Regions from separate parts of the Bacillus sp. NPDC077027 genome, predicted to be linked through region 2. Evidence: riboswitches for the same ligand, from Rfam matches in the RefSeq annotation. Region 2 holds a riboswitch; the other holds the start of a gene.
What was found. A riboswitch is a leader RNA that binds a small molecule or an ion and turns the genes downstream of it on or off. The one in region 2 is predicted to bind glycine.
Positions count from the first base shown of each region.

Region 1: linked by a shared signal. The riboswitch ahead of ACQKEZ_RS09745 (amino acid permease) and the one ahead of gcvT (glycine cleavage system aminomethyltransferase GcvT) in region 2 are both predicted to bind glycine.

Region 1 covers NZ_JBNNIO010000002.1:819,749-834,728, forward strand. The annotation lists gene ACQKEZ_RS09695 (hypothetical protein) at 297-1,187, opposite strand; gene ACQKEZ_RS09700 (PadR family transcriptional regulator) at 1,714-2,268, shown strand; gene ACQKEZ_RS09705 (DUF4188 domain-containing protein) at 2,272-2,742, shown strand; gene ACQKEZ_RS09710 (DUF5360 family protein) at 2,823-3,209, opposite strand; gene ACQKEZ_RS09715 (DMT family transporter) at 3,229-3,585, opposite strand; gene ACQKEZ_RS09720 (TetR/AcrR family transcriptional regulator) at 3,599-4,156, opposite strand; gene ACQKEZ_RS09725 (NUDIX hydrolase) at 4,292-4,918, opposite strand; gene ACQKEZ_RS09730 (helix-turn-helix transcriptional regulator) at 5,081-5,287, shown strand; gene ACQKEZ_RS09735 (DUF3169 family protein) at 5,284-5,964, shown strand; gene ACQKEZ_RS09740 (hypothetical protein) at 6,025-7,851, opposite strand; gene ACQKEZ_RS09745 (amino acid permease) at 7,991-9,337, opposite strand; glycine riboswitch at 9,490-9,569, opposite strand; gene ACQKEZ_RS09750 (alpha/beta fold hydrolase) at 10,502-11,506, opposite strand; gene ACQKEZ_RS09755 (MFS transporter) at 11,637-12,809, opposite strand; gene ACQKEZ_RS09760 (MerR family transcriptional regulator) at 12,799-13,635, opposite strand; gene ACQKEZ_RS09765 (LacI family DNA-binding transcriptional regulator) at 14,195-14,980, shown strand, end outside.
Region 2 covers NZ_JBNNIO010000001.1:571,990-586,969, reverse strand. The annotation lists gene ACQKEZ_RS03205 (M24 family metallopeptidase) at 1-107, opposite strand, end outside; gene aroQ (type II 3-dehydroquinate dehydratase) at 107-547, opposite strand; gene ACQKEZ_RS03195 (YqhR family membrane protein) at 656-1,183, opposite strand; gene ACQKEZ_RS03190 (DUF1385 domain-containing protein) at 1,404-2,360, shown strand; gene ACQKEZ_RS03185 (SA1362 family protein) at 2,399-2,794, shown strand; gene ACQKEZ_RS03180 (patatin-like phospholipase family protein) at 2,791-3,666, opposite strand; gene mntR (transcriptional regulator MntR) at 3,781-4,212, opposite strand; gene ACQKEZ_RS03170 (lipoate--protein ligase family protein) at 4,298-5,134, opposite strand; gene ACQKEZ_RS03165 (rhodanese-like domain-containing protein) at 5,355-5,735, shown strand; gene gcvPB (aminomethyl-transferring glycine dehydrogenase subunit GcvPB) at 5,776-7,236, opposite strand; gene gcvPA (aminomethyl-transferring glycine dehydrogenase subunit GcvPA) at 7,229-8,575, opposite strand; gene gcvT (glycine cleavage system aminomethyltransferase GcvT) at 8,593-9,690, opposite strand; glycine riboswitch at 9,790-9,894, opposite strand; glycine riboswitch at 9,898-10,006, opposite strand; gene ACQKEZ_RS03145 (DEAD/DEAH box helicase) at 10,258-11,925, shown strand; gene ACQKEZ_RS03140 (YqhG family protein) at 11,943-12,740, shown strand; gene ACQKEZ_RS03135 (anti-repressor SinI family protein) at 12,930-13,094, shown strand; gene sinR (transcriptional regulator SinR) at 13,128-13,463, shown strand; gene tasA (biofilm matrix protein TasA) at 13,535-14,338, opposite strand; gene sipW (signal peptidase I SipW) at 14,412-14,980, opposite strand, start outside; gene tapA (amyloid fiber anchoring/assembly protein TapA) at 14,965-14,980, opposite strand, start outside.

The DNA.
Region 1 (14,980 bases), on a different contig from region 2:
TCAAAGAAATTTATCGGTTTTAGATCCTGCCTGCATGACCAGTCACATGTCTAATTTATCAATATTGGATTTGTTTTAAGTATATATTGGATTATTGAAAGCGTCAACATTTATTTTTTTCGAAATTAATAGAAAATTAAAGGACTAAAGAACTAAATTACACTTCGGAAGCGGTCGTCAACCTCCTCAAAAGGAACTAAAAACGTATAGTCTCCACTTTCAATTAGACGCCATTCACCATTTCTAGCAATCAATAAAAAAACCAGACAAGTTCATTCACCTGCCTGGCTCATCATCTATTTTTTCTTTTCTTCTGCCTGCTTTTTAAATGCTTCAACTTGCTTTTTATATTGTTTTTCCGTGACAACTTTTAACTTCAACATGCCACCTTTCTTCCAAAACGGGATTTCAATGACTTTCGCCTCTGCATCGACGGTGCCTTTTATGCTTTTCTGCATGTCTTTTACTAAAGGATCTGTAAACATATGAAAAGTGTAGCCATTTGCAAGCCCAAACGCTTCATAAGTCGTTTCTTTATAAGGTTTACAGTCAACTCCTGGAACAGTTGTCACCAGAAGTGATCCTGACCATTCACCTTCACGTAATGCTTCATCAATTGTTAAAAATAGTTGATATGATCCGTCCTGCGCTGTATAAATATAGCCATAAGCGGCATTAAATTTCTCAGTGAAGTTTCTTCTATATTGATCCTGTCTAAACTCAGCTGTATACTCCAGTTCATCGTATCGATCTTGAATCGCCTTTTGATAAGTAGTCAGCTTTTTTTGATCAATCGCTTTATATATTTTACTTTTCTTTTCACCTTGTTTTTTCACAGATAGGTCTTTTCCAGAGAAACGGACCTCGTATGTTACATTTTCCTTACCTTGCTTGACCTGGAATTCGTAACCGCTCTCAATCACTTTACCCGATAAGTCATATTGATCTTCAAACAATTCTGGTTCCAAAAAACTTTCTTTCACAAACTTTTCATTCAAATGACCGGTTACTTTTCCTTTCGTTTCCGTTACCTTGAACCAGGAAAGATGATCTTTTGTTTTATACGCAAACGCATGAGAGTGATTCAGTGAATTCTTCTGCGCCGTTGCTTGATACGCTGTCCAACCACCTGCACCAACAAGTAGCACCACAATGATTGCCACGATCCAAACTTTTAATTTGTTCATACGTACCTCCTCCAATGTAAAATGTTAGAGATCAACATCTATCTTTTGTACTTCATTACCAGTTTACCATAATGTTCTTTCATGTCCTATATCATCAATATATGGAATTTGATTCAAGTCCATTTACAATACAGTTCTTTTTAAGAACTTCTAGAGGTTATCCCGTTCTCACATAAAGAGGCGCTAAGTATTGTAAATACCTATGTATATTCTCTTCACTTAAAACCATTTGGTTGAAGATGTTTAGCAGAATTTCAATTTTACCATCCGAAGCAACGATGATTTCAGATATGATAAAGGAGCTTTCATATACGAGCCCGTTGATCAAAGACAAATTGATACAAGCGCTATCTGATTTTGATATGAAATGCTCCTCATTTAACAAATCGTAATTATTTTGTTTTAAATTCACCTTAAAGTCAATCTTAGGTAGATGAATCTTTTTTCTGAAAATTCTTGTGTCTTTGCTCTGTCATGAAGTATTATATATCTAATTGATATATCTTTTAGATAGGAGGTAGATACTATGAAGAAATATAATGATACGACATATGCGATATTAGGTATTTTAACTACAGATTGTAAGTCTGGTTATGACATTAAGCAACTAATTGATAAGAGCTTTCATCACTTCTGGAAAGTCAGCTATGGTCAGATTTATCCGACGCTGAAGCTCATTGTGCAAGAAGGGTTAGCAGAAGTCATATCTTCAGCGACATCCGGCAGATCAGATAAAAATGAATACCATCTCACTTCAAAAGGTATCGACACATTGAAGCATTGGCTAGAGCAACCACTTGATCAATTGCCAGTAGAACGGAACGAAGTGTTGCTCAAACTGTTTTTTGGGCAATATCTGACTGATGAAAAAAAAATCTCTCTCCTACAAAATTATCAACAGCGATTAGATATTCGGTTTCAAACGTATACCATGATTGAACAAAACATCATGAATCTTTATTCAAATGACGATGATGCGACTTACTGGCTATTTACATTAGATTATGGAAAAAGGGTAACAAAATCAGCAATTGAATGGTGTGAGGCTACAATTCACACATTGAAAAACAGGGAGGAATAACAGATGGCAAAAGACATTTTTCCAGGTCGCTATACGACAGACAATTCTGAGGACATCGTCGTTTTTATTATTGGGATGCGAATAAACAAACGCCTTGCCGTTCATAAATGGCTTCCTGTTGTGAAAGCAATGCCTGCTATGATCAAAGAACTTTATATGAACAAAGAGGAACTCGGTTTCCTCGCAATGGAAAACTATTTTGGCTTAAGAACCACAACCATGATTCAATATTGGCGCTCCACAGAAGATCTGCTCGCCTATGCAAAAATGGACAAGCACCTTACTGCTTGGAAAGAATTCAATCAAAAAGTCGGGAAAAACGATGCCGTTGGTATTTATCATGAAACGTATCAAATTAAAGCCGGTTCATATGAATCCATTTATGCGAACATGCCGTTGTACGGGATCGGAAAAGCACAGAAGCATATCGTGGTTGGTGCGGGGAGGCACAGTGCGCGGGAAAGGCTCAGCTAGGGAAGACAGCGTTATGCAATGCAAAGCTGTGCCAAAAGTCAGCAAAAATCCGTTTTCTTTTGTCACAGCTCCTGTTTTCTTCAGGACTCTTTTGGTATAAAAAGCTTCAAGAAAAATAATGGGTAAATGAGCAAATACAAATTTAACGCCCACCAGCTCATATCAAAGTCCATATGAAAAGACCAGAAAGCAATTGCTTGTAATCCAGAACAGAAAGTTAACACAAGGGAAATTAATGCAAATGTCTTCCACGCTTTCTTACTTTTTTGATATAAATACAGACTATAAAGTCCTGTTATTGAAATAAAAAGATCTAAAGGAAAGAAGGACCAATTCCAAGCTATGATCATCGGGTTATCATAATCCTTGAAGGCCCAACTTTTCGGTATTAGATGAAAATAAGTGAACAACCAATAAATAATAAACCCGATATCTGTTACTAAGAAAAATGGTTTTAAATATTTCATGGTCTACCCCCTCTATGAATCAATCATTTTTCATCATATACTGATCCTCTGATTTTTCATGGTCTACGGTGAAATTCAATGTTGCTACTCCAATCACAATCAGAATAATAGAAATAATTTTAAGTAAGTGGAAACTCTCATTAAAATAAAAAACACCAATACATGCAATAATGACAATGCCCATACCTGACCAAATTGCATAAGCAATTGATACTTCAATTGTTTTTAACGTTAACGTGAGAAACAAAAGACTGCCCAGATAAAAAATGATCAATAGAATACTTGGCACAAGCTTTGTGAAGCCATTAGATAGCTTCATACTTGTTGTACCAGCTACCTCAAGTAAAATTGCCAAACATAGATAGACCCATGCCACTTTCATCTCCCCTTTATTCTCGATGAGCAATTCCAAATAGAAGAACGTCCATCACTGCTTGTAATTTCTCCTCAAATGTATATTGATTCTGAGATGAAAACGTTGGATCATAAATTTGATTGATTGCGCCTAAATATAACTCAATAAATAAGTCCAAATTGACCTGACGAATAATGCCTTCATTTATTCCTTGTTCCATTAATTTTAGAACAGCTGTCCATTCATTTTTTAAGAAATTGTCTAATTTTTCCCATTGATGAAAATGGTGTTTTTTCAGATCAGATAAAAGGCGCATATCCATCATTTTAAATTCATTAGGCGTACAGCAAAGAATTTGCTTCATTTTATCCAGTAACTCAATATCTGTATTCTCGATTATTTCGTTCTCTTTTTCTTGAATCTGTGAAATGAGTTGATCAATGATGAATTCAATTATTTGATCCTTTGAAGTAAAATGCTCATAAATTGTTCTTTTACTCGTCCCTAAATTTTTGGCTAACTCACTAATTGTGAATGTAAAACCCTTTTGTTGAATAAGCAGCAGTGCTTCCTTCATCACACGTGTCTTCAAATAAAGACCTCCTTTTCGGTACCACAAAAACTATGATGGTTTCATGAGTATCATAATAATCTTTTCACAAAATAGCAATATTTTTTCTACAATAAAAAAGCATCTTCTTCTTTAGAAGAAAATGCACTCATCAACCTATCCGTTTTTTGATCTCATCATTCCGATAAAGTATTTCAAAATCCGTGCAGTCAGCCCCCAGATTGTGTAACCATGATAATCATAGAACCATTCTTCTATCGACCTCGTACCCCAGCTGTACTTCTCACCGTTCATAATTTTTTCAAATGGAAAGTCTTCAGCGGGTGTTGGTTGAACTGAGACCACATGCAAATAAGGCTCATAATCTAGTAGCCATTTCAATGGCACGGTGAATAGCTCTTCGACTTCTTCCTTATTGTAGGATTGAATGATTTGTTCGTAATCAATGATGCCTACATATGGATAGACGACAAATGAAGGTGATGCTACGTACGGACTTAATTGTCCGATGACCTCCACCGTTGTTGGATCAACCCCGAGCTCTTCATACGTTTCCCTTAAAGCCGCATCTAGTGGCGTTTCGTTCCCATCAATTCGTCCCCCTGGGAAACTAATATCACCGGGCTGTTTTCTCATGGTAAATGACCGTACTTCAAACAGAATGTGCCACTCGCCTTTCACCTGCACTAATGGCACGAGCACCGCGGCTTGAAATGCCGTATCCTGCCCAATAAAAAGGGGCTGTTGTTTATGTAAATCTTTCTTTAATTGATCTAAAAACACGATACTCCTCCTACCTCATTTTTTATTAGTTTAAGCGTAACACTGTTCACTCGATGCATAAAGATCACATTTCTGATAAAAAAACTGCTCATTTTGACAAATAAACTAGTCAAAATGAATATCATACTTTACAATTGAATTAGATATGATCGAGGTGATGATATGAAAACACGGCTAAAAGAACTGCGCGCGCGTGACGGCATCAATCAAACAGAGCTTGCAAAACGTGCAAAAGTCTCGCGTCAAACCATTAGTTTAATAGAACGAGGCGAACTAATGCCTTCACTGCTTATCGCTGTCAAGCTGTCACGCATATTCGAAGAACCGATTGAACAAATCTTTATTTTCGAGGAGGATGAATGCACATGAAAACGGTTTGGAAGATGCTTGCTGGACCAGCGCTCGGATTTTTGGGTGCTTACGCCTTACTCGCAGCAGAATTTGAATCAACATTTTTACACATCTCATTTGAAACGACCATCTTGATTGGCGGAATCTCCCTCATTTTAACGATATGGAGCTTTGCTGGTGTCTCCCAAATGAAGAAAAAGGCTTCACTCTCCTTATCAGGCGAAGAGGAAGATACGCTTGATGAATGGCAGTACAAAAAATATAGTGATGTGACGCTAGCGAATAATAGCAGTACGTTCCTTTCAATCATTGCGATCAGTATCGCTGTCATCACACAGCAACATATATGGCTGATTGTCATCACTGGTATTCTATTTGTTACAGCCACCATCTGCACGTATGTAGCTGGGTCAGTGCTGACTTTGGTGTACCCTGAACGTCATTTACCAAAAGTTTCAGATGTAAATTATTCAAAAAAACTGCTGGAAACATCTGATGAAGGAGAACGTCACGTCATGCTAGAGGGACTTTATTTTACGTTTCAAAGCATGAACATCCTGCTTATTGGCGCCATGTTTATTTTAACTCTTTATTCGATTGGCTCCAACCACTCACAACTATTCTCCATTATCATCATTGGTTTGATTCTCACGATATTGAATGCAAAATATATTTTGAGGATTAGGAATCGTTAGCATCAGAAAAAGCACAGTCCATTTTTATTTGGACTGTGCTTCTTGAATGTCAGGCGATATTTATTGCTGTTTTAATAGCTTTTTCGCCAATTGACGGTCTTCCTTATCCTTGGTCGTCTCAGCTATGTGCTTGATGTTTGCAAGTATTGAATCATTGTTCCACGAATCTGGCGACCATCCTTCAAGTGCGTTCATAGCATGATATTGTAAGATCCCTTGACCAGAGGCTAGCGCTGCTTGTATGAGTGACAGCCCCGTTCCTTCAACATGACACAACTCTGGCACAATCATTTCTAGACAATATTGATCATCCTCTGAAAGATTCGTCAAAGAAAGGTGCTTCTCTGCAATCGCACAAAGATGCTTGATATGTGTAGGTTCGTTTGCTTTCATGATCGCAAAGTAAATTTCACCTTGGGTCGGATTCTTTTCAAACAAATCAAATAATGTCGATGTGATTTCTACCCCATAATAACGTGCAACTTCAAGCGCTTGAAACCGAAACCCTTCTTTTAATGTCTCCAAAGAGAGCTCCGCCCAATGGGAATCTTTCAAGATAGATTGAATTCGCTCCTGTAAATCAGTTCGTTGAAATGGCTTCCACAGATCAGAAAACCGCTCTTCCCATACATTCTCATTCTCATGTAAAAATGCATGGATTTTCACAAGTGGATACACGTCTTCAATCGTATGACAATGCTTCGTTGCGTGGAACACAAATCGAGTCAGAACGTCGACTGCATATGGGTAATCATCCATATTTTCACAGGGTCCTTCATCATCAAGCAAAGCGTCTATAATAAGCGCTGCACCATCATACAGCTCCTTTGTTATGTCACCATTGTCTAAAACGACATCTAATTCACCTTTCATGGCGCAAGTATAGGCGAGATATTGGTTCATCACTGAATTTTCACAGCCATTTGTGAGAAGCCAATGCTTAATGTCTGGTGAAGTAGGCTCAAGGGCTCTGACTGCTTCAATTTTCCCCCATCCATGAACGGACTTGGCAAGCTGATAAATATGATCGTTTCCATACTCTGTTCCATTTTTTAGCGCAAATACAACATATGGTGTAAATTCATCATGCTGACCAATTGTCATTAAAAGCTCTTGATGCTCCTCGCAATTCGTACAACCAAGAACAGTCACCGCAAACTTAACAACCTCGCGATGTGCCGCATGATGAAGCAGCCACAACGCTTCTTTCTGCACATGAGATTCATTCCAGTTCAGTTCCTGGAAGCGTTCAATGAACTCTTCCATATAGCTTGCCATATTGTCAAAAATGATCTTCTCATAGGTCGCTTTTCTAGTTTTAGTTGAAGGATTCTGCATCTGTGCTTCAAATAACTTAATCAGCTTACCCACATAAAATGGTGTTGTTCCCTCATCCATCAATTGATCGGATAACCCTGCCACGAGTCGTACATCATCTTCGTCATACAAATATTCATCATCTGGTAGATCATCAATGACACTTTGACGCTGAACTTGCTGTTCAATAAAAGGAACGATTTTTTCTTTGTGTTCCCAAGGGAGAAATTCTAAATGAGACGAATCATCTAAAACAACCACATTGTCGACTTTTATCACACATGTAAAGCGTGTCAAGCCACCGACTTTTACAGAAACCTTATGCTTCACACCGTCTTTAGAATGTAATGTCCCTGACAATTTAGAAAAGGGGACAAGCTGTAAGAATACTGATTTCCGTTTCTTCTGATCGACTAGTACCCCATCAATGAACAACTGCTCTTCTTTTAATTCATTGATCACTTCAATACGATGTCCTTTGTACTCTACTGAACACGTCTTTTGAATCTCTTTTTCTAGATCTTTCTTAAAATTACGCATCTCTCGTTTGAATTCATTCTTAAAACCCATGAAAGCCTCCTCACTGGATCTAACTTTTATATAAATTCCACATTTATTCATTTCATAAAGAAATTTCTTTTTGTATTCTATTAAATAAAAGTTTTGATAGCAAGGAAAACATGAACATGGTAGAAGACACCCTCTTCCTTTAAACAGCCCTTTTCCTCCTACGGCTATAAAGAATAAACAACAGCCCAAACCATAATGGCGTCAATAATAACGCAGGGCGTGTTGCCTCCGCAAACAACATTATCACTAGTATTGTCGCGAACAACAGCAAGACTAGATAATTCACAAATGGTGTGAATGGCGCTTTAAAAGTTGACGTCGCGTGGAGCTGTGGACGCGTTTTTTTATATTTGAGATGACAAATCAACACAATACTCCATACCCAAATAAAACAAATCGCGCTAATCGTCGTCACTATACCAAAGGCTTGCTCTGGGATTAGCTTGCTTAAAAGAGCCCCAACAGAAACGACAATGGTTGAAACAAATAAAGCATTGCTTGGAACGGCATGTTTGTTAAGCCTGCCAAACGATTTCGGTCCCTGCTTCTGATGGCTTAAGTTATAGAGAATACGACTCGTTGAGAACATGCCACTATTACACGCAGATGCGGCGGATGTTAAGACGACAAAGTTAATGATCCCTGCCGCTACTGGAATACCGATTAAGCTAAACGTTTTGACAAAAGGACTTTCTGACGCGCTTAAATCCATCCACGGATTGATACATAATAAAACAAAGATTGCTCCGACATAGAAGAATAAAATTCTCAACGGGATTTTATTAATCGCTGATGGAATATTTTTTTGCGGATTCGACGTTTCTGCTGCGGATACACCAACTAACTCCACACCAACATATGCGAAGACGACCATCTGGAATGACAGCAGGAAGCCAGTCATGCCGTTTGGAAAAATTCCGCCATGTGCCCACAGGTTTGTCACAGTCACAGGGCCCGCATCTGTTTTAAACCCAATGACTAATAGCACGATCCCAATCCCAATTAATAAAAGAATTGTTATGACCTTAATCAAAGCGAACCAAAACTCAAGCTCCCCAAAAAGCTTGACTGTTAATAAATTAAAGCCTAATAAGATGAGTAAACAAATAAAAGCAGGAATCCACTGCGGGATATCAAACCAATACTGTACATAAACACCGACAGCAATCACATCCGCCATCGCTGTCATTATCCAGCAAAACCAATACGTCCACCCTGTCACAAATGATGCCCAAGGCCCAAGATAGTCTTCAGCTATGTCCGTTAAAGACTGATAGCCTGCTTTTGATAACAATAATTCTCCAAGTGCTCTCATCACAAAAAAGATTGCCATCCCCACGATGAGATAAGCCAAAATGATAGAGGGACCTGCCAATTGAATGGCTTTACCTGAGCCTAAAAATAACCCAGTGCCGATGGTTCCCCCAATGGCAATTAATTGAACGTGCCGATTTGATAAATCTCGCTTTAACTCTTGCTGTGCCAACCTTATGCCCTCCTAAAAACCATGATAGTGAAATAATGAGCATCAAAAAAAACCCATAAAAAAAGAGATTGGATGCGCTCCAATCTCATGGTCATAAGAATAGCAAAATAAAGATATGCAATGCGGTTTTACTGCATCACAAATACATTATTCCGTACTCTTCTGTCCTTTTGCCTGAGATTGTGAACCCTTCGGCGCCGCAGATACCCACGGTCTCTCCAGAAGCTGCTCCTGCTATAGTGTGACCCACAGCAATCATAGCTTTTCGTATTTTATTATTGAACGAGGTGTTGCTATTTCTGAATAATTTCATATTTTACTCTTTGATGATGATGGTGTCAATGGAAATTGTTCATGAACGTTACTGATTGGCATAAATTGGCACGTTCCTTTTGCTCAATGTGTAACCTTTGGTTGCTAAAGATAATAGGTTAATAAGTCCATTTTATCCGCTATGGAGTATATATACACACTCTAAATTGAGTGGTAAATCACTAGAAGAAGTAGCCAAACTTGTAGCGACCTTGTATCAATCAAATCTGTCCATATGGAATACCGCTACAAGATGTCAATGTCGTGATCGCATTCAAAAAAAAGAGTTCAATCGTGCCATTCTAAAACGACTTGAACAATTTGAAGAACAACAAAAAAAGTGGTGGCAATTTTGGTAATAGAACACCCATGACAATAGTGCACTTATACACACCCCTGTGTGCGTGCTAAAATCATATATAAGAACAAGCACCTTGAATACTTACAATATCTTCTTCTAACCCCATAAAAAATAAGCAACCATATAGCTTGCTTATTTCAAAAATCACTTATCACTAAACAACTTATCAATTATGGTAATAGCAAAAAAACCGATAGGAAAAGCAACAATAAAATACAGAAAATTTTTAGGCATAAACATATTGTAATAATAGAAAAATACACTTACAAACAGAATCATTACAGCATATTTCATAAAAATTTTCATAAAATTCCTCCTAATATATATCTACCCAACCATTATTAGGACGCTTATCCCTCTTATCTAATTGTTTAGCAATTTGACATTGAATAGCACCTACACCACCACCGATAGCAAAATCAATAATAGCATTGATAGAAAAGTGGTGTATCAGACAGCGCTTAATTACCATTAAATTGATTTTAACTTTCTCATAAAAAATTTTTTATGAGGTTGTCGATCTGAACAGAATCTTGCTCATTCTGACCGATACCGAAGCAATGTCCCCATTTGGATTCAATTGGATGAAAAACGACTTGTGGCATACGCTCTGCGTCATATGCACTGTCCTCAGGAGTGAAAAATAAATCAGTTGTTCCTGGGATGACGAGAGCTTTAGTGGTAATATGGCCTAATGCCTGATCCAAATTCCCATTGTCTCTTGGGTTCATGCTAATATCTCCATGTATGCCTGTACGTAACATAGTAATCAAGTCATTAGCATCAAACGAAAAAAACACTTGATCCCAATACTCTTCTAAATAGTCTTTCAATGTTGCATATCCTTCCGATTGATATAATTGTTCTAGATAATAGGCTTGCGAAAAGCCCCATGGAGCATATGCACGTCCCATCGCGGATAAGCCACCTTTAGGCTGCTCAGTATAAAATCCTTTTTGCCATTTGTTATCTGCTTGCAATGTCGCAATAAGCCCTTCAAAAACGACTTGAGCATGAGGACGAGTTTTTGCTACGCCTCCAAATGGCACAATTCGATCCACCATGTCAGGATAACTAGTTCCCCACTGAAATGCTTGAATTGCTCCGAGAGACCAGCCCACAACGAGAGCGACTTTTTTTATACCAAACTTTTCTGTTATAAGTTCGTGCTGAAAACGAACATTATCATAGATAGTCACTAGTGGAAAATTAGCTTTGTCGTATGGAGGTAATGTATTACTTGGAGATGAAGACAAACCGTTCCCGATCATATTTGGAACAATGATAAAATAATGATCAGGATCAAGAGCTTTGCCTTTTCCTATGAGCCATTCATTATCAGTGTGTTGCCCGGCAAACCAAGTAGGGTAAACAATGACATTACTTTTGTCAGCGTTTAAAGTGCCGTATGTCTTATAGGCAAGGAATGCATTTGGAAGGTTCCCTCCCGATTGTAAAGCTGTTTTTTTAAGTGAGTAAACATCGTAATCTTTCATTTTTCCACTCCTTTTCTTATAGGTAAATATGTAAATGGAGATAATAGTAATCCTCCAAAAAGACATTTTTTATGGGTGCGTAATGATGAAACAAAACTCAAGCTTTGAGTAGCTCAACTTTCATGATGCTTTAATGAGATAGATTCTTAGATCCACTTTCAGAAGCAAACAAAATTGTTGCTATTAATAAAGCTAGGATCACAAAGCCTAACCCTATCCATCCAAGGCTCAAAACAGATGATATGTTTATTACATACCCCCCTAAAGCCGATCCTGTTGCAAATCCAAATTGAATGAAAGACGTATTTACACTTAAAGCAATATCAGGAGATCTCGGTACTTGTGTTACTAAATAGAATTGCTGCGCTGGAGACGTACCCCACGTCGCCAACATCCAAATCATGATAACCGCAATTACTCCCACTAAAGATAAAAACTCGCCAACAATAGAAAGGAGCAGTAACATGATCGCTTGTAATAGCAACCCGATAAAAATGGTCAACTTAGGTCCTTTTTTATCAACAGTCAGCCCCCCAACTCTTGAACCCATAAAACTGCTTATACCTGCTAAAAGCAGAAGCCCGCTTATTTGTTCGATGGTTAGATTTGATTGTTCTTGCAGATAGGGGGTGAGATATGTAAATAAGGTTGAGTATCCACCTATATAAAGGAGCGTAATGATTACAGTGATCACCATTTTTTTATTCTTTAATATCAACCATTGCATTCTAATTGTGACAGGTTCTTTTTCTTTTATGGATGGGACATTCTTGTAGATAAAAATAAATGGGAGGAGTGCGAATACGCCAACTACGATAAATAGTCCTCTCCATCCAATGATGCTACTAAGAAAGGTGCCAATTGGAACGCCAATTACAAGAGAACTACTGAGGCCCATCAAAATAATTCCTATCGCATTGCCTCTTTTTTCTTTTTCAACAAGGCGTGTAGCTACAGCCATTGCAACTACTGTTACAATTCCCCCGCTAACACCCTGTACAACTCTTGTAAAGAGCAGCATGCCATACCAAGGACTAAAGAATGATAAGAATGTACTTAAGATAAAAACAAGAAGTGTGGTTAGCAATAGTTTCTTTCGGTCTACATTAATGGTCAGAGCGATAACAATAGGTGCGCCAATTGCAGCCGATAGAGCAAAAGTCGTTACAAGCAAGCCCGCTACAGATGTCGATACATTGAAATCGTTAGATACCAGTTGGATAATCCCTGTAATAATGTATTCAATTGTTCCGATAAGAAAAACGGCAAACGCCAATGAATAAATAAGCATTCTATTTTTCATGGTTGTTCTCCTCACCCTCAATCGGAATTTGAATCTCGATTAATTTTATTTCTTCATTCCCCGACATTGGCAAATGTACTTCTCTTCCAGGTTGATCTTTTTTCACATGGTACCCATTTCGCTCAATCCATAATGCTAAGTCAACGCAAGCAGTAGATGCAATAGCCGAATCCGAACGAAAGAGAAGCGTCGCCATGGATGATTCAGCGGGTAAAGATCTTACCTTAAGGTTTTCTGGAATAAATGTGCTGCCACTTTTATAAGCGTAACCAACCTCCAATTCAAACTCATCATCTTCGTTATTTGATTCTCTCCATAAAACGATTTGCGGACCAGTAATGAATGAGCCGTGTTTTTTTTCTAATAATTGATTGAGTGTGCAGAAAAGATCTGGTATGTCTTGCGTTGAACCAGTTGAATAGAGCGAAATAACATCTTGCGGTTCAATGGTTTTAATGATGACCTCCTGCTCCTTCTCTGTGCGTCCTTCAGCTTCAATCAAATTCATACGTTCTTTAATTCGGCTTAATTTCGATTGTTCAGCTTCAAGTTGTTGCTTGATCTCAAATTCTTTCAGTTTAAACATTCCACGAATCTGTTCCAAAGAGATCTCTTCATGAAGAAGATGAGCAATTTGTTGTAAAGTAAAACCTAATTCTTTATAAATCAGGATACGGTTTGCTTCAAAAAGCTGCTCGGCGGAATAATATCTATATCTCGTGCCCTGATCGACTTTAACTGGTTTCAAAATCCCAATTTGGTCATAATATCGCAATGTTTTCAATGGAATCTTGCTCAACATGGAAAACTCACTAATTCTAAACAATGTAACTCCTCCAAATCGTATATTTGTTTGAGTATATACCTTCCAGTATGGGGGAAAGTCAACATTTATATTAAAACAACCAACGTTGTGGACTAATTCATTCTCATAAACGACTCTATCTTTATGATAAGATTGTTTAATAAGAGTAGACCCTAACTGCTCTTTCAAACGATCAGTAATCTCAAAAGAAATCGAGAACTATAAACTTGAAAACAGAAAAAAGGAGCGTCCCAATAAATGATTAAAAAGGGATAAAAAAATGACCTCAGCTCAATACTGTGGTCACATACTAGTTACTTAGGTCTTCTTTTTATTATCTTCTATTTTATGGGACAGTTCAAAATCGCTGAGTTTCTTTTTTATTTTACATGAATCAACTGAGACTCACCGTTCATTCTTTCTCAACACCCTACCTGTAACTATGTCAACAGAATGATCCATGTCATATCTAGCTCTACATGCTAGCTAAAACTTTTCATTTAATAAATTACACCTCATAATAACCTTGTAGGTATCCTATAGAACAGAAGCTTTCATTACACTGAAGATGGTGAATAATATGAAAAAATCAAACAAAAAGGGCGTCACGTTACAAGAAGTAGCCCGGCATGCAGGTGTATCTACTTCAACGGCTTCACTCGTTGTTCGGAATAACCCTAGAATATCAGAGGCGACAAGAAAAAAAGTGCTCAATTCAATTGAAGAATTAGGCTATGTCTACGATCGAGTCGCAGCCAATATGCGCTCCAAGAGCTCTAACATAGTAGGTGTCATCGTAACAGACATTTCCAACAGCTTCATTTCTGAATTTTTGATAGGTGTACAAATGACATTAGAATCGCTTGGTTATACAGTCTTACTCGGAACGACTTTTGATAGTGTCTCCAAGCAAGAGCGACTCATCTCCACCATGGTAGAGCATAGAGTAGGTGGCATCATATTAAACCCAGCATCTAAAAGCTCAGACAGAACAGCCCGACAGCTGAATAAAATAAGCATTCCGAAAGTACTGGCGAATCGAGAGCTTGCCGATGTGCATTCTGATTATGTCGGTGTCGACTATGAACAAGGAACATGGATGGCCATCCGTCACCTCATCCAAAAAGGGCATACACGGATTGCCTTTTTAGGAGGGATTAAATCGTCCTCTACGTGGATTGAACGTATGAAAGGATTTAAAAGAGCGCATGAGCAGGCAGCATTAGCAATAGATGACTCCCTCATTATTGATATTGAACCTACACGTCAAGGTGGAAAAAGGGCATTAGATCAGGCACTAAATAACCCCAACCCGCCCACTGCTATTTTTTGCTTTAGTGATCTAGTGGCTTTTGGTGTGATTCAG
Region 2 (14,980 bases):
GAAGAGCCAGTAAACCCGGTCATATATTGCAGATTGAAGCTGCTTGTAATCACAAGACCATCAATCTCTAAATCAGCTAGTAACTTTCTGAGTTTATCAAGTTTCATTACGAAACTCCCCCTTCACTCACTAAGTAACGTATCGCCAATTTGTATCCTTCCATCCCAAGCCCAACAATTTGTCCTATTGACACCGGTGCGAGGACAGAATGATGGCGAAATTCTTCTCTCTTATGAATATTAGTAATATGTACTTCAACGACAGGTAAGGATATACTTGCAATCGCATCTCTTAACGCATAGCTGTAATGGGTAAAAGCCCCTGGGTTAAATACAACACCATCGTACTGATCCTCTGCTTCATGCAGCGCGTCCACTAAGTCCCCTTCATGATTCGATTGAAAGAACGTTAACTGGATATTTGCTCTTTCAGCAAATTGAAACAAATCTGTTTCTAAATCAGTCAGTGTCTTGCTACCATAAATAGCAGGCTCTCTTTTTCCAAGCCTATTTAAGTTCGGTCCGTTCAGTACTAAAAAATGCGGCATATTAACACTCCTTCACACGAATTCAATTCATCATGATTTCTGTTTCATTTTCCTTAGAAACCTTTCGTTCCCAAAAATATTTTATCATATCAATAGTGGATTTACACTTTATTCTGTCTTGTTGCCAAGTGCCCTTGCTAACTTGTCACTCGTTAATTCATTATATTCAAATGAAATGCTGTAACCAACAAACATCCCATAAAGAAGATACAGGCAAAATGTTGTCACAATTGTACTCTGTTCTAATTGTTGAACCTGCTTCACATCGGGAAAAATCGGATTAAACACGTAAAATACAAGCACCCAAAGCACTATGCCATACAATAACCCTATCCAAAACCCTCTCACTTTTTTGAGTGTACCGTAGTAAATAAAGGCTGCGATCATAGAAAGAATACCTAGAAGAACAATACTAAAAAATGTACCAAGTCCTCCCTTTTTCCATTCACCTAGCACAAATGGCTGAAGCAGCATATTTGGGCTCACCTCTGAAAAATGAAACATATGGGTCAGAAAACCGATAAAGCCCCAAAATACACCTCCAACAAAACCTACAGCAGCTGCCCGTCCAATCAACGAAGCCGTCGACACCTGCTGATTTTTTTCTTGATTACTTTCTTTTTCATCACGTTTCATACGAACACCTCCAACAAGTAGTATGTCCAAAAAGTCATAAAAAAAAGGATTTCAATGTATATGTGTAAAATGTATAAAACAGGGTATACTGCCTAAAAAGGAGTCGTTAGAAATCTAGTAGATAATCGACATGTGAACCTAGTGATTTCGCTTTTTTTCCTGTACAATAGGAGTATAAAGAAATGCATGTAAATTACAGGAAACAGGTAGGTTGATAATCATGTCCAATCAAACAAAACCTCCAGCATATGGAGGCCAGGCAGTCGTCGAAGGTGTGATGTTCGGGGGCAAAAAGAACTATGTAACAGCCATCCGTCGTAAAGATCAATCCATCGAATTTCTAAGACTTCCTAGAACCTCTCATAAACAGGTCACCTTCCTTAAGAGAATCCCGTTTATCAGAGGCATCGCAGCACTTGTAGAAGCAAGCGCTAATGGTAGTAAGCACTTGAACTTTTCAAGTGAACGCTATGATCTTGATCCTTCAGAAGATCATTCACTTGTAAAGGAGCAAAAAGGATCGAAATTGTCGATGATATTCGGAATCGCCGTCATTGGAGTTCTTTCACTTCTTTTTAGTAAATTCGTCTTTACACTCGTACCTGTCTTTTTAGCTGAATTGGTGCGTCCCATCTTTTCAGGTAATTTCGCACAAATTGCAATTGAGACGTTCTTTAAATTAATGCTTTTATTAGGCTATATTTACTTTATTTCCATGACACCTTTAATTAAAAGGGTATTTCAATATCATGGAGCAGAGCATAAAGTCATAAACTGCTATGAACAGGGTCAAGACATTACAGTTGAAAATGTACAAAATCAATCTCGTCTTCACTACAGATGCGGAAGCAGCTTCATTTTATTCACTGTCATTGTCGGCATGTTCGTCTATTTACTTGTACCGACAGATCCTTTATGGGTCAGAATTCTGAATCGACTGGCGCTCATTCCGGTTGTGCTTGGGATTTCATTTGAAGTCCTTCAATTGACAAACAAACTAAGGGATGTACCAGTCTTAAAAGTGCTTGGCTATCCTGGACTTTGGCTACAACTACTCACAACAAAAGAGCCAACTGACGATCAAGTTGAAGTTGCAATCGAAAGCTTCAATGAACTTCTTCGTTTAGAAGAGGCGTCAGAAAAAGCAGCGTCAGATTCTGCTCATCAAGTGATCTAGCTTATAAATCCGGTAAATACCTTCGGAGGTGGACAGTTATGAATCGCCGAGTACATCCTGCTTTTACCATCATTATCGCTTTAGGTGTTTTGGGATTTGTGTATATCCTCACAACAAACCCTGGTAGGCTTTTCACTATGCTGTTATCAGTTGTGATCATTGGAGCGGTTATGTTTTTCCTATTTAAATGGATTGTGAATCGAAACAGCGGATCAGAAGGGAATCTTTATCGCAAGGCAGTGAGACAATCGAAACGTCGCTACCAGCATACAAAACCAAAAGCGAAAAGCCATGTGAAAAATCGGGTCACTCATCTTCGGAGCGTGCCGACTGACCACAAGTCAAAGCCCGTCCTTCTCAAAAAGAAAAGCCAAACACAGTTGACTGTGATTGAAGGCAAGAAAAATAAGAAGAAAAACAAGGCTCTTTTTTAATACGTCCAATTCTTTAAAAACTGCTCGGCCTTTTGTCTACCTAGATCGACGAGCGCCCTTTTCTTTTCAGTCATGATATGAAAGTCAGTGGCGATGACATGTTCAACAGGAATAAAAATAATATTGCGTTCGTGTTTAGTGGCAATATGCCTTTCATCGTGCGCACCACGCATCGTTTCAAAGAGAGCACCGAACAATTCAAACGCATTGCGGATGGAGTGTTGCGGACGCTCTTTTTCATTTGGCGTAAGGGTCACACCTACAACAGGGCGTTTTTTTTCCTCTACAAATAGCCAAATCGGAAAATTACTCAGTACGCCTCCATCCACAATTGTACAAATGCCCCTCGATGATTTTAATTTGACGGGTTCAAAAAAATATGGAAGACTACAGCTCATGCGAATGGCACGGGCAACAGAGAATCGCTCAGGGTTCAGTCCATAAGAGGGAAGATCATCAGGTAATACGAGGATTTTTCCATTCGTTAAATCCGAGGCAACAATTTTCAAAGTATCTTTTTTTAAATCACCAAATACAGTCACACCTTTTCTTTTCAACACGTCTGTTAACCATTTTTCTAGCAGATCCCCTTTGTATAAACCAAGACGCCAATAAATGGAGATCCACCTCAACATTTTAAATGGCAGAAAACCGCAACGCTGATCCAGCAATTTATGCTCATCCATTTCCTCTAATAGCTCCTTCATTTCTTCACTTGTAAAGCCAGCTGCAATCAGTGAGGCAATAACGGCACCCGCACTTGTACCTGCAAGTCGAACAAACTGAAAGCCTTTTTTCTCAAGTGCTTCATAGGCACCTGCAAGCGCTGCACCTTTAATGCCACCTCCTGAGAATACACCGTCAATTTTCATAAAGGAGCCCCCTTTTTTCTTAGATCGCACTGTTATTAGTTTAGGAGCACACTTGTGAAAATAGAACTGTATACAAAAAGGACACTCATCCGTTGAGTGTCCTTTTCACTGTCATTATTCTTGATTGTTTTGTTCGTTTTTCTTTCGGATGATTTTCAGCTGCGCAGACCGTTCTTTGTTTTCTTCAAAAAACTGAACAAGGTCACCAATCCGATCAATACTGTTCCAGCTAAGATGATGTTCGATTCCTTCTACATCATCATAAATTTTCTCTTCGTCTACACCAATGATTCTTAAAAACTGTTCAAGTAATTCGTGTCTGTATACGAGCCGTTTACCGATTTTTTTCCCTTTTGGGGTTAAAACAAGTCCACGGTACTTCTCATAAATTAAGTATTCATCTTTATCAAGTTTTTGAACCATTTTTGTTACAGAGGAGGGATGGACAGCGAGGGCTTCTGCTATATCAGATACTCTTGCGTATCCTTTTTCTTCTATTAGCATATAAATTTGTTCAATATAATCTTCCATACTAGGTGTCGTCATAATACCCCTCCAAAATGCACCTTTACTTAATAATCATAACAAGTCTACACTATTGCCATTAAAAACACAAGAAAAGCTAAAGCTGTCAGCGCTTGTAATTCCAATCGTCAGACGCATATTTTGTCTTTGCAAGATGGTTCACAAAGGCTAGTTCTTCATCCGTAAGATCATATGGCACAAGCTCAATGTTCAAACCTTTTTCAAATCCATGCTTAAATGCGACACGGGCATCATCAATCGTACAAGTTCGTTTTGATATTTCATTGATCGCGACCGCTTTATTTTTAAAGCTACGCTGCATTCGTTCTCTCACTCTGTCATTTGGATATAAGAACAGATCAAACAGCTTGTCTTCATCTAAATCAATTAAGATTGAGCCATGTTGTAAGATCACCCCTTTTTGTCTTGTTTGAGCGCTTCCAGCAACCTTTCTGCCCTCTACAACAAGCTCATACCACGATGGTGCATCAAAACATACAGAAGACCTTGGATTTTTTAAGCTTTCTTTCTCTTTTTCAGTACGAGGAATGGCAAAATACGCATCAAGTCCCAATTCTTTAAAGCCTTCCAAAATGCCCTCTGAAATCACGCGATATGCTTCAGTTACAGTTGCAGGCATCTCTGGATGCTCCTCAGAAACAATCACACTATATGTCAGTTCTTGATCATGGAGTACACCCCGTCCGCCTGTTGGGCGCCTAACAAAGCCTAAACCATACTTACGAACAGCGTCCATGTTAATTTCTTTTTCAACATTTTGAAAGTAGCCGACAGACAGCGTTGCTGGGTCCCATCCATAAAAACGGATGACAGGTGGAATGAGCTTCTCACTGTGCCAATAAAGCAGTGCTTCGTCCATCGCCATGTTAAAGGCAGGATCTTTATTTCCTGTATCAATGAAACACCATTTCTCTTTTTGCATATAAAATCCCTTCTCTTTTACAAAGTCAATTTTCTATATCCGCCTTTAAACAGCGGCTTCTCTCTTTATCAAGTCTATCAAATGGGGAATGAATTGAAAATAATTAGCATCATTTATGATGACAAGATTCTTTAGCTTTACTATAATAGTATTTGTCTAAAACGTACAATCACACAGTTTGCTGTGATGATATTCAAGAAGGAGTCGAGTCGTATTGCCAATATTTAATATTATTGTCCTCTCCCTTTGTGGACTTTTCATTCTCTATTCAATCGGCAATTTCATCTATCAGCAACGTATCATGAAAACGCTGACTGAAGAGGAATTCATTAAAGGCTATCGTAAAGCACAGCTCATTGATGTAAGAGAGCCGAATGAGTTTGAAGGCGGACATATTTTAGGGGCAAGAAACATTCCATTGTCACAATTAAAGCAACGGAAAAACGAAATTCGTCCAGACAAGCCTGTTTATCTCTATTGCCAAAACAACGTCAGAAGCGGAAAAGCGGCACAAACGCTTCGCAAAAATGGCTGTCGTGAAGTCTACAATTTAAAAGGTGGCTTCAAAAAATGGGGCGGTCGTATTAAAACAAAGAACTAATGAAAAAGACTCTGGGAGACAGAACTCCCTGAGTCTTCTTTTATTTACTTTGATACACAAGCACCGGATTTCTCGCTGCCTTTGTTTCATCCATTCTTTTCACAACTGTTGTATGTGGTGCTTCCTGCACCACTTCTGGATGCTCTTCTGCTTCTTTGGCAATTTGAATCATCGCCTCAATAAATGAATCTAGCGTCTCTTTTGATTCTGTTTCCGTCGGCTCAATCATGATACACTCTTCAACATTGAGCGGGAAATAAATCGTTGGCGGATGATAACCAAAATCAAGCAAACGTTTAGCAATATCTAGTGTTCGTACACCTAATTTTTTCTGACGTTTCCCTGATAAAACGAACTCATGTTTACAGTGACGATCAAATGGCAAGTCATAATGTGCACTTAAACGACGCATCATGTAGTTTGCATTGAGGACTGCATTATCTGTAACTGCCTTTAAGCCATCAGGGCCCATTGAGCGGATATAGGCATATGCGCGAACATTAATCCCAAAGTTTCCATAGAACGGTTTTACTCGACCGATTGAATCAGGTCTATTGTAATCGAAGTGGAATTGGCCTTCTCGTTTTACTAATACAGGCTTTGGTAAATAAGGAATCAAGTCCTCTTTGACACCAACTGGTCCCGAACCTGGACCTCCGCCTCCGTGTGGGCCTGTAAACGTTTTGTGTAGGTTTAAATGAACGACATCAAATCCCATATCTCCCGGTCTAGCTCTGCTTAAAACTGCATTCAAATTCGCCCCATCATAATACAGCTTTCCTCCTGCGCCATGAACGATTTCAGCCATTTCTAAAATGTTCTCTTCAAATAAACCAAGTGTATTGGGATTTGTCAGCATAAGTGCAGCTGTTTCGTTATTGACCACACGCTTTAAATCCTCTAAATCAACTAATCCATTTTCATCAGAAGCTACCGTGATTGTTTCAAAACCGGCAACTGTGGCAGAAGCAGGGTTCGTTCCGTGAGCAGAATCAGGCACAATGACTTTTGTCCGCTTATAATCCCCTCTTGCTTCATGATAGGCACGAATCATCATCAGTCCGGTCCATTCACCGTGAGCACCTGCTGCAGGCTGCAAAGTGACAGCATCCATTCCTGTAATTTCTTCAAGGTGCTCTCCTAAATCGTATAAAAGCTCTAGTGCGCCTTGCACTGTTTCTTCATCTTGAAGTGGGTGCACTTGAGCAAACCCTGCGATACGCGCTACTTTTTCATTGATCTTTGGATTGTACTTCATTGTACAAGAACCAAGCGGATAAAAACCGGAATCTACACCATGATTTCGCCTAGAGAGCGCTGTATAATGGCGCATAATATCAAGCTCTGATACTTGTGGGAGCTCAGCTTCCTCTTGCCTTACGTAAGATTCATCAAACAATTCCGATAGTTCTTGAACCGGCACATCTAACTCAGGTAAGCTATACCCGATTCTACCTTCCTTCGATACTTCAAAGATAAGCGGTTGGTCTTGTTTATTCATGGCGATCCCCCAATTCCTTGATCAACGTATCAATTTCTGTCTTTGTTCTGAGCTCTGTGACGGCAACAAGCATATGATTTTCTAACTCAGGATAGACAAGTCCTAGATCATAGCCACCAATGATGCCTTTTTCAAGCAACCTTTTGTTCGCTTCTTTTACAGGCTCTTTCAATTTCAATACAAATTCATTGAAAATAGAACCTTCCATATCTGCCTTTAAGCCATGTGCTTCTGCTTGTTTTTTCGCATAATGTGCTTTTTGCACATTTTGATTTGCTACCTCTTTCATTCCCTGCTTGCCAAGTGCCGTCATTGCAACGGATGCAGCGAGTGCATTGAGTGCTTGATTGGAACATATATTAGAGGTCGCTTTGTCCCGGCGGATATGTTGCTCTCTCGCTTGAAGGGTCAGAACAAATCCTCGAACACCGTTTTCATCCTCAGTCTGACCGACTAGTCGACCAGGTACTTTTCGCATCAATTTTTTCGTGACAGCAAAATAACCGCAATGCGGACCACCAAACGCAGCAGGAATGCCAAATGGTTGGGCATCACCAACAACAATATCTGCACCAAGCTGACCTGGTGGTGTTAAAAGTCCAAGTGCTAGCGGATTACTAGAAACGATAAACAGACTTTTCCCTTGATGAGCTAATGGTTCAATGTCTTTTAACGGCTCTACTCCCCCAAAAAAATTAGGATATTGCACAAGTACAGCTGCGGTCTCTTCACAAACTGCCTTTTCTAATTGAGCCAAATCTGTTTGCCCTTTATAAGCGGGTACTTCAATCACTTCAATATTTTGGCCTTTCGCATATGTTTTCAGGACAGCTCGTGATTCTGGATGTACCGTTTCTGAGACGACAATTTTATTCTTTTTGGTATGACCTGCTGCTAGCATTGCCGCTTCAGCTAAAGCAGTTCCTCCGTCATACATCGAAGAGTTTGCCAAATCCATACCTGTCAGTTCTGCAATCATCGTTTGAAATTCAAAAATGGCTTGCAGCTCTCCTTGTGATATTTCTGGTTGATAAGGTGTATATGCAGTGTAAAATTCAGAGCGTGAAATAACATGGTCTACAATGACAGGCTGGTAATGATCATACACACCCGCCCCTAAAAACGATGCGTAGGAAACAGTATCTTTATTCTTAGCAGCGAGGCGAGATAACTCTCTTACTAGCTCCGTTTCAGATGCTGCTTGTTTGATATCATACGTCCCTTTAAACCGCACCTTTTCAGGAATATCTGAAAACAGTTCATCAATCGACTCGACACCGATAACATCTAGCATCTCTTTCTGATCTTGCTCTGTTTGTGGCAAATATCTGTGCTTCATCCTTTGTTCCCCCTTTGTTATTTCGCTCGTCTGTAAAATGGTGTGGCGACGACTTTTGCTTTCAAACGTTTTTTGCGGACTTGTACTTCTACCTCTGTATGCAGATCAGCAAAAGATTGATTGATCAGCACGAGCCCGACATTTTTCTTTAAGGTAGGTGATTGTGTTCCCGTTGTGACGAAGCCAATTTGCTCTTCGCCTGAAAAAACTAGGTAATCCGTTCTTGGAATTCCTTTATCAATCATTTCTATACCAACAAGCTTTCTGTCAGTGCCTTCTTCTTTTTGCTTCTTTAGGACCTCTTTTCCGATAAAATCAGCTTCTTTATCTGGTTTCACTGCAAAACCAATGCCACCTTCTATCGGAGAAATATCTTTCGTCAGCTCCTGTCCATAAAGGGGCAGTTTCGCTTCAAACCTCAGCGTATCTCTCGCTCCTAATCCACAAGGGATCAATCCTTTTGGCTTTCCTACCTTTAAAAGGAGAGACCAAATATGTACTGCGTCCTCTGTTTGACAGTAAATTTCAAAACCATCTTCACCTGTATAGCCTGTTCTTGAAACAAGGACTTCTTTCTCAGCAACGAGGGCAGACGATTTGAATGTAAAAGGCTTTAACGCCGTTACTTCGTCATTCGATACTTCTTTGATGATATTAGCTGCAAGCGGTCCTTGAAGTGCTAAAAGCGCCATTTCATCAGATACATTTTTGATCGTCACTTGATCTTTCAACCGATTTTTTAAGAGCCACTCCACATCTTTTTCAATATTAGAGGCATTTATAACAAGCAGATAGTTTTCATCCTCTTTTTGATACACAAGTAAGTCATCGATGGTTCCACCATCTTCATAACACATCGCCGTATATAGTGCGCGTCCATTTGTCAGTTTTGAAACATCATTGGTTAATAATCTTTGTAAGAAAGCAAGGCTGTCCTTACCCGTAATTTCAACCTCTCCCATATGAGACACATCAAAGAGTCCTGCCTTTGTTCGAACAGCCTCGTGCTCTTCTTTAATGGATGAAAATTGAACTGGTAATTCCCAGCCTCCAAAATCAATCGTTTTACCGCCAAGCGTTTGATACTCATTAAAAAGTGGTGTTCGTTTAAGCATAGATCGTTTCCCCCTTTTTCATCATGTTGCTGCAATCAAGCTGAATTTTCAGAAAAAATGCAGCAAAAAAGGACAGACAACTCCCTTAAAAAGAAAGTTCTCTGTCCTTGCACCTGAAAGTTTACAGCACAAACACAAATATGTCTGTGCGTTTTCCCCTTTGGTGGTTTGCCCATCAACAAAAGAAGCAAACACTCTCCAGAGTTGCGTCCGGTAAGAGTACTTTTGCCTGAGAGATTCACTGCACTCGTGCGGCTTGCTCCTTCGGCGCTTGTTGGCATCTGTCTCGCCTTCAAGTCTCTCCCCATACCATCATTCGCTCATATTCTTGTCCTTTATTGGACATACTATCAAAGTGGGTGATTTATTCAGAAGATCACTTACCAACATCCTACCATTAGCTACACAACAAGGGCAATATAAAAATCATTAACATTTCTAAAAAAGAAAGAATGATCGTTCGCTTTTGTGGATATATTTCGCTCCCCTTTTCTTTTTCATAAAGTGAAGCGTTTAAAAACAGAACATTTCAAGTGATATTCTGACAGAAAGGTAGGCTCACTCCCATTGGATATTCAAACGATTTTTGATCATGATTGGACAAACGAATTCATGCGTTGCCTTACACATGATGGCCCTTGGGCGAACTGGGAAATGTATCAATTGGCAGCACAAGTACAAAAGGTCACGGCCATTGATTCTTTTGAGGGATTACAGGCACCTTCTCACCTAACAGCATTTACACCACTTGCACACCAGCTTGAAGTCGCAAAAAAAGTGGTAGAAGAAATGAATGGTAAAGCAATATTAGCTGATGAAGTAGGCCTTGGAAAAACAATCGAGGCAGGACTCATTTTAAAAGAATACATGATTCGAGGCCTTGCAAAAAAAATCTTAATCCTTGTTCCTGCATCTCTTGTATCCCAATGGGTACATGAATTAAGATCAAAATTTTATATTGATGCTGTTGAACAGAAAAAGAGTTACGTTTGGGAGCAATGTGATGTAGTTGTATCTTCCATTGACACAGCGAAAAGGATGCCCCACCGCGACACCATCTTATCGATTTCATATGACATGGTGATTATTGATGAAGCACATAAGCTAAAAAACAACAAAACGAAAAACTATGAGTTTGTTAGAAACTTGAACAAGAAGTTTTGTCTTTTACTAACTGCAACCCCTATTCAAAATCGCATTGGTGAGATTTTCAATCTTGTTTCTCTACTAAAGCCCGGACACTTAGGAAATGAGCATCAATTTAAAGATGTGTTTGCTAAGAAAGACTTACAGCTTGAAAATCACAGCACGCTAAAACAGCTCGTCAACAAAGTCATGATACGAAACCGAAGACAAGACACCGGTATTGAGTGGTCGAAGCGTCATGTGAAAACCATCTCTATTGATTTCTCACCTACTGAACAGGCTTTATATGATGAAATTTGTCTCTTAAAAGAAGATCAATCTACCGCTAAACACATGTTTTCGATTATGACACTAGAGCGTGAGTGCTGTTCAAGCCGTGAAGCTGTGTATATGACACTAAAAAAAATGCAAGATGGACAGGAGAATGTGTTTGGGTATGATGCCATTGAGCGAATGATGGAAAGAATTCACCAAGTGGAACAAAACACAAAGGCAATAGAAGTCGTCAAACTCATACAACAATTAAATGAAAAAGTGATTATTTTTACTGAATACCGCGCGACACAAATTTATCTACAATGGTTTCTCCAACAAAATGGCATCAGTTCTGTTCCATTTAGAGGTGGCTTCAAACGAAGTAAAAAGGATTGGATGAAAGATTTATTTCGCGAACGTGCTCAAGTGCTCATTGCAACAGAAGCAGGCGGTGAAGGAATAAACCTGCAATTTTGTAACCAAATCATCAACTACGATCTCCCTTGGAATCCTATGCGCCTTGAACAACGAATTGGACGTATCCACAGACTCGGTCAGGAGCGAGACGTCCACATTTATAATATGGCGACAAATGGCACTGTGGAAGATCATATCTTAAAACTTCTTTATAAAAAAATTCAGCTATTTGAACATGTGATCGGAGACTTAGATGATATATTAACGCGCATTGAAGTGACAGATGCTCAGGCAGAGCTTCATGACATTTTATATCAGCAACAGTCTGATAGTGAAATGAAAACGAGGTTAAGCCAGTTTACATCCTTTTTGTCTCAGGCGACACCTCCCCCACTTGAAAAAAGACAGCAAGGTTAAAAAGGAGGCTTTCTTTTATGCAACAACATGACATTCATGCATTCCTTAAAAAATTCTTTGTAGCAAACCAATGTGACATTATTGAACAAAGTAGTGGACATATGACTGTGCAATTGACAATTGAAATGGACAAAATGATTATGAATCGACCCTTTTATTGGCATTGGCTTGAAAAAACAGGCGGCGTACCTGAGCCGCGGAAGCTCACACTTATTACCGATCAAGAAAAAGCCGGAGCAAACGTAGAAGGTGAATTTATTCACTTTGGCTCGCCACGATTGTTTCAAATCTTTGAAGCTGTCAAACAACAAGGAAGATTTATTCGCCTTTACGAACAAACAAACTCTGTAAGCAAAACACAGGTCGCACTTGAGCCTTGGCTTGGAGTAAATGTCAAAATTTCTTATCTGTCCGATCTAAAAAGAGATAAGCTTCTCTCACTTGGTCTCCATCTCATTCGTGGAGAAGTGGTCGAGCAATTTCAAGAGAAACTCGAAAAGCGACAACTATCTTCACAAATTCCTGATTATTGTTTCACTATGAGTACAATGATCAAACCGGAAAGTGGTGTGAGACGCCTCTTCACTTTGATGGAGCGTTATGCATATGAGGAGCCAAACGACTGGGCAATTAGAGCTATACAAAAATGGAACGAAGATTCTGAACTTTTAAATCAATTTTATGAAGGGACTTCAGGCACATCTGTAGAATATGAAATAGAAAGACAAGCGCTTCAGTCTTTATATGAGCCAAAAATCAGTTTAACGATTGAAAATGGTGGGTTGTTTTATCTTCAGCAAAGGAAGAGAGGGTAAGATTTTTTCTATTCAACACCTTTCTTTCTCCGGATATATACATCTTTTAATAAATAAAAAGAAAAATTTGTAAGTTTGTATTGGGCGAAAACATGACGCAAACGACCATGAGGACATGCCACCTTTGTCTTTGCATTTAATGCGTTAAGTGCCTGAAATACACGATTCAGTATTTTAGGAGGTATTTGCATGGAAAAGGAAAAGAAAAAGCTTGACAGCGAATGGATTCAATTATTAATTGAAGCTCGGAATGCAGGGCTCACACCGCAACAAGTCAGCCATTTTCTAAAAACGAACCAAAAGTCCTCAGAGTCTACCCCACTGGTAAGAAGTCATTCTATCAAACCTTTCTGAATGTGCTATAATATCGAAAGGAAGGTGATGACATTGATTGGCCAGCGTATTAAACAATACCGCAATGAAAAAGGCTACTCACTATCAGAACTGGCCGAAAAGGCTGGGGTAGCGAAGTCTTATTTGAGTTCAATAGAAAGAAACTTGCAAACAAACCCCTCCATTCAATTTCTTGAAAAAATCTCCGCTGTTCTGGACGTCTCGGTTCATACACTTTTAAACGAAAAAGATGAAACCGAATACGATGGTCAATTAGATAGTGAATGGGAAAAACTAGTTCGAGATGCAATGACATCAGGGGTTTCGAAAAAGCAATTTCGTGAATTTTTAGATTATCAAATCTGGAGAAAAAAGCAAGAAGAGGAGTAAGGCGCACATTTTAGCGCATACTCCTCCAATTGTTATTCAGATGATGATTATCAGTCTAAAGACTGTTCATATTATTTATCTTCGCTGTGTGCTTTTTCATTTTCCTTCACGTAGCCTTTTTCATCCGTATGCTTTTTAGGATCGATCGTTAAACCATTCCACTGCGTCGCTTCAAAGGAAAGATCGATTTGAATAGCATCGCCTTGGTATTTATTTTGAATATATTTACCTTCTCCGTCCTTTGTCTGGTCATTAACAAATTCAATGATCATTTCCACTTTATCGTAGTCATATGGATTTTTTGGAATGCCGTCATACTCAGGAGCAGTCGCTCCATCCACTGTTGCAACATTGATTTTTCCACTCTCATGTAAAAACTTTTCATCGATGGCATTGCGGAGCTTATCAAATGCTGCCTGATCCTGCTCCGAAGTTAATAGATATAAATCAAGCAAGTTTGCTCCTTCTAAAATAATGTTTTTTGGATAGCCGTTCCCGCCTTCAGCCCCCACTGTGAGCACACTCACTTGAAACTGACTTAAAAATTCTTCTGCGGTATTTTGATCACCATTTTTAGCCTTACCATCTTTGAAGTTGCTATAGCCAAGCTGCATGAGCACTTGATTGATCGCAAGTGTTCCTTTATTTTCAAAGTTGAATTCTTTTTTGAGTTTGTCACCCGGCTTTAGGTTTGCTAGGTTAATCGCTCCGGAATTTTCTTTAGCTGATAGGTCAAGCTCTCCTGCTGAATAAACTGCATTCGCCTTCTCCACATCGTTAAAAGAGGCCCAGGTTCCTCCTCCAATTAATGCAAGTCCTAAAGCACCAGTTACGACACCTAAACCAATTGACTTTTTTGACTTTTTAAATTTCATCATACAAATCCCCCTAAGTTATAATTTATTGAAACCTAAATAGGCTACAAACATATAGACAGAAATCAAAGTCTTACACCTGCTTCTCAGTGATGTGTAATTCAGTTGAGCGGTTTCGTTGTTTCGCCACACCCATAAAGTTAACCAATGAATAAATCAAGAGAAGTACACCTGGTATGATGAGTAAAAGTGCAGTCCCCGCTGAAGTTCCAGCATAAGAGAGAAATTTTCCTGCATATGGAATGTTCACTCCTGTATATTCCGCAAAAATTTGACTTCCCTTGACTACAGTCCCATCGATGTACATGTTATGATCCCCTTTTGTTTCAAACGTTTTATCTTTCCCTTCCCCTTTTATGCTGACAATTCTATGCGTAACAAATGATTGTTCTTTATCTTGGTTGGTTTGGAAGGTAATAATATCCCCAACTTTTAATGTGTCAAGAGAGGTTAGTTTCTTGACAACAATGAGAGATCCTGTTGAAAATTCCGGTTCCATAGAGCCAGAAAGTACTTGTTTAAGCTGATAACCGAAAATTTGTGGTTCTCCCCCAGATGTCCTTGATGATAATACAATAATTATCAGTGCAATCATGATGGTGAAAATAATGGCATACATAATGCTGCTAGTCATGTTCAGAA